Regions from separate parts of the Lysinibacillus sp. BNK-21 genome, predicted to be linked through region 2. Evidence: predicted binding sites of a transcription regulator. Region 2 holds the regulator's gene; the other holds the start of a gene.
The links. Region 2 encodes CtsR, which represses protease genes until heat stress. Its sites were predicted from a motif close to ATGGTCAATAAAGGTCAAACA; they were not measured.
Positions count from the first base shown of each region.

Region 1: the regulator CtsR is predicted to act here: its motif matches at 2,999-3,019, upstream of clpP (ATP-dependent Clp endopeptidase proteolytic subunit ClpP).

Region 1 is NZ_JBLQTS010000001.1:655,366-659,080, forward strand. It holds gene ACMGGO_RS03315 (gluconeogenesis factor YvcK family protein) at 1-883, shown strand, start outside; gene whiA (DNA-binding protein WhiA) at 949-1,896, shown strand; gene ACMGGO_RS03325 (HPr family phosphocarrier protein) at 2,009-2,266, shown strand; gene clpP (ATP-dependent Clp endopeptidase proteolytic subunit ClpP) at 2,322-2,912, opposite strand; tRNA gene ACMGGO_RS03335 (tRNA-Arg) at 3,222-3,296, shown strand.
Region 2 is NZ_JBLQTS010000001.1:4,677,866-4,681,580, forward strand. It holds gene corA (magnesium/cobalt transporter CorA) at 1-35, opposite strand, end outside; gene ACMGGO_RS23385 (class I SAM-dependent methyltransferase) at 69-752, opposite strand; gene ACMGGO_RS23390 (DUF4870 domain-containing protein) at 878-1,183, shown strand; gene ACMGGO_RS23395 (CtsR family transcriptional regulator) at 1,451-1,921, shown strand; gene ACMGGO_RS23400 (UvrB/UvrC motif-containing protein) at 1,935-2,477, shown strand; gene ACMGGO_RS23405 (protein arginine kinase) at 2,474-3,583, shown strand; gene ACMGGO_RS23410 (ATP-dependent Clp protease ATP-binding subunit) at 3,573-3,715, shown strand, end outside.

The DNA of each region.
Region 1 (3,715 bases), 4.0 Mb from region 2:
AGATGATGGTGGATCTTCAGGTCGTTTACGTGATGATTACGATATCCCACCGCCTGGCGATGTACGTAATGTGATTGCAGCATTATCAGATATTGAGCCCCTTGTAGAGCAAATGTTTCAATACCGTTTTTCGGCATCTGAAGACTTACGAGGTCACTCCTTAGGGAATTTAATGCTTACAGCCCTTACTGATATTACTGGTGATTTCAATCATGCTATCAGTGAGATGGGAAAGGTTTTAAAAGTTCATGGTCGAGTTATTCCAGCAGCTAATAAAAAAATCACCTTACATGCTGTGCTTGAGGACGGTTCAATTATCGAGGGAGAATCAAAAATCCCGACAGCGACGAAACGCATTAATCGCGTTTTTTTAGTACCTGAAAATGTGCAACCGTTGCCAGAAGCTATTCGTGCAATACTTCGTGCAGACTATATTTTAATAGGACCAGGAAGCTTATATACAAGTATTATTCCGAATTTGCTTGTTAAGGAAATAGGTGAAGCAGTTGTTAAGGCTAAAGGAAGAAAAATATATGTTTGTAATTTAATGACACAAAAGGGTGAAACCATTTCCTATACAGCAGGCGATCATGTAACAGCCATACATAAGCATGTTGGCCATGATTTTATCGATTCCATTTTAGTAAATGATGAAGAACTCCCTAACCCTGTAAAAGAACTGTATAAAGAAGAAAGAGCGGAACCAGTAACATTTGACGTAGCAAAGCTTGAAAGTATGGGTTTAGAAGTTATCAAACGAGACATTGCTACAATTCGACCAGATGGAACGGTTCGACATAATGCTACAAATGTTGCAGAATGGCTGGTAGATTATGCTGATATTTACCATCAAAAAGTAAGAGGACCAATAATAGAAACATAATGGCTTTATTGTATATGGTAAGATGAACATATACATAGAAATCATGATTGAAAGGGGGGCGTGATATGTCTTTTGCTTCTGAAACAAAAAAAGAATTGACACAAATAGAAGCGGACAATCATTGTATGAAAGCAGAAGTTTCTGCCCTAATTCGTATGAATGGTTCATTATCCTTTGCAAATAAACAACTAAGCTTAGACGTGCAAACCGAAAACGCTGCAATTGCCAGAAGACTATATACGATTATGAAAAAATTGTATCCGTACAATGTTGAATTACTTGTTCGTAAGAAAATGCGATTGAAAAAAAATAATGTGTATATATGCCGTGTAAGAGAAGGAGCGCGTGAGCTATTAATTGATTTAGAAATCATCTCAGACGACTTTCAATTTAACCATACTATCTCAAGAAAGCTCATTCAAAAGAGCGGCCAAAAAAGAGCTTATTTAAGAGGAGCCTTTTTAGCAGGAGGTTCCGTCAATAATCCAGAAACATCGGCTTATCATTTAGAGGTTTATTCTTTATATAAAGAACATGGTGAGGCATTAATGGATTTAATGAATGAATTTGAACTCAATGCCAAAACAATTGAACGTAAAAAAGGCTTTGTAACTTACTTAAAAGAAGCAGAAAAAATTTCAGATTTTCTTAATATTGTTGGAGCGCATCAGGCCATGATGAAATTTGAAGATGTTCGGATTTTGCGAGATATGCGTAATAGTGTCAACCGTATTGTGAACTGTGAAACTGCCAATTTAAATAAAACCATTGGAGCAGCATTACGGCAGGTTGAGAATATTCGATTTATTGAAAATTCAATTGGTCTTGATCAACTACCAGAGAAGCTTCGTGAAATAGCACGTCTCCGTGTTGAATACCAAGATGTGACATTAAAAGAGCTTGGTGAAATGGTATCTAGTGGAACGGTTAGTAAATCAGGTGTTAACCATCGATTGAGAAAAATTGATGAGATTGCGGATGCATTAAGGCGTGGTGAAAAAATAGGTGGTTAAGTTATCATACTTTTCAGGTATGAATGTCATGCTAATCGCTTATTGTTCTTTTGCCAGTAAGTAAGGTAAGATAAAACTAATAGACGAACGGTAGTGAAGGGGAGTTTTGAGAATGATTGAGAGAAGAGTCCAGGTTAAATTAAAATTAGGACTACAAGCTAGACAAGCAGCACTATTTGTGCAAGAAGCAAATCGTTTTAGTGCTGATATCTTTCTAGAAAAAGATGAGAAAAAAGTAAATGCCAAATCCATTATGGGTGTTATGAGCTTAGCAGTTGCTAAAGGTACCGAAGTGATTTTAAGCAGTGAAGGTAACGATGCTGAGCAAGCGGTTACAGCATTGGCAACAATTATTGAAAATGAAGATTAACATTCATTAAATATAAAAGGCATCACAGAGCAATTCTGTGATGCCTTCTATTTTTTTATTTATTATCGCTACGGTGCATAATATGATCGATTAAACCGTATTCTTTTGCACGTTCAGCAGTCATGAAGTTATCACGATCTGTGTCTCTTGCAATGACTTCAAGTGGTTGACCAGTGCGTTCAGATAAAATGCCATTTAATTTTTCACGTAAGAATAGAATACGTTTAGCAGCAATTTCAATTTCTGTCGCTTGACCTTGTGCACCACCTAGTGGTTGGTGAATCATGACTTCAGCATTTGGTAAGGCAAAACGTTTACCAGGTTCTCCAGCTGCAAGTAGGAAAGCACCCATTGATGCAGCCATACCAATACAAATTGTTTGTACCTGTGGTTTAATGATTTGCATTGTGTCATAGATAGCCATACCAGCCGTAATGGATCCGCCAGGTGAGTTAATATAAAGAGAGATATCTTTATCTGGATCTTCTGCTTGTAGGAAAAGAAGCTGAGCGACAATGGAGTTAGCAACATTGTCATCAATAGCACTTCCTAAAAGGATAATACGGTCTTTAAGTAGACGTGAATAAATGTCATATGCACGCTCACCACGACTAGTTTGTTCAATAACTGTAGGAATTAAATTCATGTTAAATCCTCCTTAAAAAGCTAAATTCGAATACCTTTGCTGAAAATTTTCCTTTGTATTTCAGCTGTATCCTTATCATACACATTATAGTCAGGGAAGGTCAAATATTAACCCTGCTAAAGTGAAATTAAAAAAAATAAATTGTTTTTGCATTCTATGGTTGAATTATATAGGATAGGCTTGTATAATGATTAAGGTTATAAGGTTTAAAGTACAGGACACTATTTTGCAGGTATGCTTCAAAAATGAGGGTTATCTACATCATGCTTTTCGTAAGCCTAGAGTGAGTACTTTTTTTTTGTGTCTTTTGCCCTCGTGGTGTAATGGATAACACGTAAGATTCCGGTTCTTGCACTGGGGGTTCGATTCCCTCCGAGGGCGCCATTTTACTGATCAATTGATATACTGTTATAGCTCATCTCCTAATAAGTAGTTTAGCAGCCTGCTTACTGGAGATCGAGAGGAAGAATAAAGGGAATACTGTCCTAGTTGGCATTATTCCCCTATTTATTCCTTTCAAACCTTCAAAAAAGCAACAACTCCAAATTATTTTTTAGTGAACATACTGTACGTGAGACTAGTAATAGTCGAAAAAAAAGAATCCTATCTGAGGGGATTCTTTTTTTTTGCCTAAATTTATCGAAATTTGGCATGGTTCTTATTGTATATATATTAGTTTTAGGTTAATTTTCTTGTTATTTATACATGTTTTTTCAAATTATATGAATTTATTATAAATTTATATGAAAAAATATTTAATTTTATGCGAAAAGTTGTTGTCTAAATACTATAATGTTAATATA
Region 2 (3,715 bases):
TGTTGTTGCTTTGTAATGCCAATGGTGCTTATCACGGTTTTCACCTCAAATTATTTACTACAAAATAGTTAGCGCTCCTCTTTAAAGCATACCCAACCACCGAACAAAGTAGTGGCAAAAAATCTAGAAGGTTTAGTAAAACCCGCACTTTGTAAAAGTATTAAAATTTCTTCTTCACTCATAAAAGAAAGGGAACGAATGGATTTTTCCATCTCTGCTACATCGGATAAAGAAAGTCTAGTATGCTGTAGCCAATAAGAACGCCATAAATCAAATTGTAGTTCTGTTTCTAAAGAGCCTAGCTGACCATATTTTGAAACAAGGACAAATGGTGCTCCAGGTTTCAAATGTCTTGCTATTTCTGTTATTGTTTCGAGCTTTTCTTTATAATCATGAATAAAATGCAAGACGAGAACACAACTTGCCGCATCATACTGAGTAGAGGGCAGCGAAGCATCAAGTATTGTAGCCTGATGGAATGACATATCATTAGGAAGAGTGAGTAAACGCTCTTTAGCTATAGTAAGCATGGATTCTGATGGATCAATGCCAGTGAATGACCAGTGAGGTCTTCCTTCTGCAAGCTGTATAATTTCATTGCCACTTCCTGCTCCCACGACTAGCATGTTAGCATTTTCTGATAGCCTAGAATGATAAAAAGTTTGTATTAAACGTAGCATGGCATCATAACTAGGCAATGTACGGCGAATACCCTTTTCATATTCATTTGCTAATGTGTTGTTAAATTCCAACGCTCCTCACAGCCTTTCAAAAAAATTTTAAAAAATCTTTCTTAATGTGAAACTATTGCGGGTATAGTTCCGTAAATAGTAGTACATAAAACATAGAATAAAGTTCAAAGAAAGGGTTGATATATATGGAGACTAAATGGTCTAAAGTAATCATACACGCAAGTGCATTTTTTGCGCCATGGTTAGTGCCCATTATTTTCTTTTTAATTAGTTCGGATGAGGAAGTAAAGGCAATTTCTATTCAAGCACTGCTATTCCAAATTGTCATGGGTGTTTTAATTGCTATCTCTGTTGGTTTAAGCTTTGTCCTTATTGGCTTACCATTTTTAATCATTTTCGGCATTATGGTATTTGTGGTACCGATCATCGGTATCGTAAAAGCATTGTCTGATGAACCTTGGCGTTATCCAATTGTTGGTCGCTGGGTATAATTTTCATAGACGCAAGTATATGCTAGTTGCATATGCTTGCGTTTTTTCTATGACGAATAAGGGTACATTAGGTGTATAAGGAAATTATTAAACCGTAAACAAATAATCGAAAAAGGGCTCTTTTCGGCTCTTAAAAAGCCTTTTTCTAGACTTTCCACTTTTCTATGGGCGAAATCATTGCAATTTTTTTCAAGCGTTTTGTATAATATACTCAAAGAAAGTCAAAGATAGTCAAAGTCAGTGAAGCAAGCGAGGTGTGTTCCTAAAATGCGTAATATATCAGACATCATAGAGGGTTACTTAAAGCAAGTGCTTGAATTAGGTGGGGAAGGGCATATTGAAATTAAACGTAGTGAAATCGCTGATAAATTTCAATGTGTACCATCACAAATAAATTATGTTATTAATACAAGATTTACTGCCGAGCGGGGTTACCTTGTTGAGAGCAAACGTGGTGGTGGTGGATACATTCGAATTTTACGTGTCCGTGCGAATTCACAGATTGATCTAATCGACGATGTTCTCAGGCAAATTGAAGGTGGGGCATCACAAACAATGGCAGAAGATTTGGTTTATCGACTCATTGATGAGCAGGTAATTTCCAAGCGAGAAGCGAAATTAATGTTAGCAGCAATTGATCGCTCCACGATCGACTTGCATCTCCCATTAAGAGATGTCATTCGATCAAAAATATTGCGAGCAATGCTGACAACAATAAAATATGAACAACAAAAATAGTGAGGTGATGGAAATGATATGCGAACATTGTAAACAACGTAATGCGACAGTTACAGTAACACAAGTTCAAAGTGGGCAAAAAGTAGAGCATCATTATTGTGACGTCTGCGCCTCACAATTCCATCCATTTCATGCAGAGTTTAAACAAGAGCCAGTATCTATTCAACAGTTATTGTCTAACTGGTTTGGCTCTCCTACATGGCAAAAGGTGGGGGAAAAACAACAGGTACAACCACAACAGCAAACATGCCCACAATGTGGATTTTCGTATAAGCAATTTTTAAAAGAAGGAAAATTCGGGTGCCCAAGCTGTTATGACACATTTGGAGATCATTTGCCAAAGCTTTTTAATCGTATTCAGGCAGGTCCACAACACATTGGAAAAATGCCTGGTGCTCGCAGTAATGTGTATGTTATTAAAAAGCAAATAGAAGATATCCGCAAGCGTATGAAATCCGCCGTAGATGAAGAACAGTTTGAAGAAGCGGCGAAGCTACGTGATGAAGTTAAAGAGCTAGAGAAGCATCTACAATTTGAAGGTGGTGATGTGACATGATGATTGAATCATTTTTAGAGCGTGCGACACCAACTTGGATGCATATCAAAGATGATTACTCAGATATCGTCATTAGTACACGGATCCGCCTTGCACGAAATTTAGATGGCTATCGTTTTCCATTAGCGTTTTCAGAAAATGAGGCACTGCAAGTGGAACAGGCCGTTACACATGCTGTCAGCGATAGCCCAACTCTTCAAAATGATTATGCTTATTTTGCTATAAAGGATTTAACCCCTTTACAGCGTCAAATTCTTGTAGAAAAGCATTTGATTAGCCCGCAACTGGCTAAAAAAGAGCAAGTGGGCTCTATACTACTCTCTGAAGACGAATCCGTTAGCATTATGGTGAATGAAGAGGATCATTTACGCATTCAATGTATGACAGCAAGTTTTCAACTTCAAAGTGCTTATGAACAAGCAAATAAGATTGATCGTATCCTAGAGAAAGTATTACCGTATGCTTTTCGAGATACTTTTGGTTATTTAACAAGCTGTCCAACGAATATTGGTACGGGTCTACGAGCATCCGTCATGATGCATTTACCCGCTCTTACATTAACTGGGCAAATGAATCAAATTATAAATGCCATGACACGCTTAGGAATGACTGTAAGAGGTATATATGGTGAAGGAAGCGAAAATTTAGGGAATGTTTATCAAGTGTCTAACCAAATTACACTTGGGAAGACAGAGGAAGATATTTTAGCAGATATACAAAGCGTCGCTGAAAAGATTATTCAAAAAGAGCGGCATGCAAGAGGTAAATTAATGGAAAAGGCAGAGCTTGCGCTAGAAGATCGCGTATATCGAGCTTTAGGTACCCTTACACATGCAAGAATTTTAACAAGTGAGGAAGCTGCTACTTGCCTATCTAATGTTCGTTTAGGAGTAGATTTACAATTGATTGATGGTATACAAACAACGACCTTAAATGAATGTGTTGTTAGTATGCAACCAGGTTTTTTACAGCACTATGCAGGTGAGGCATTACCACCTGCTGAGCGGGATCGTGTACGAGCGGAGATGCTTCGTGAGACATTATCTCAAGAACATGCGAATAAGCCTATAAATGGGGAAAAAGGAGAGGATTTATATGATGTTTAATCGTTTTACACAACGCGCGCAAAAAGTATTACAGCTTGCTCAGGAAGAGGCTATTCGTTGGAAGCACGAATCTATCGGTACAGAGCATATTCTATTAGGGCTTATACGTGAAGGCGGCGGTATTGCTGCGAA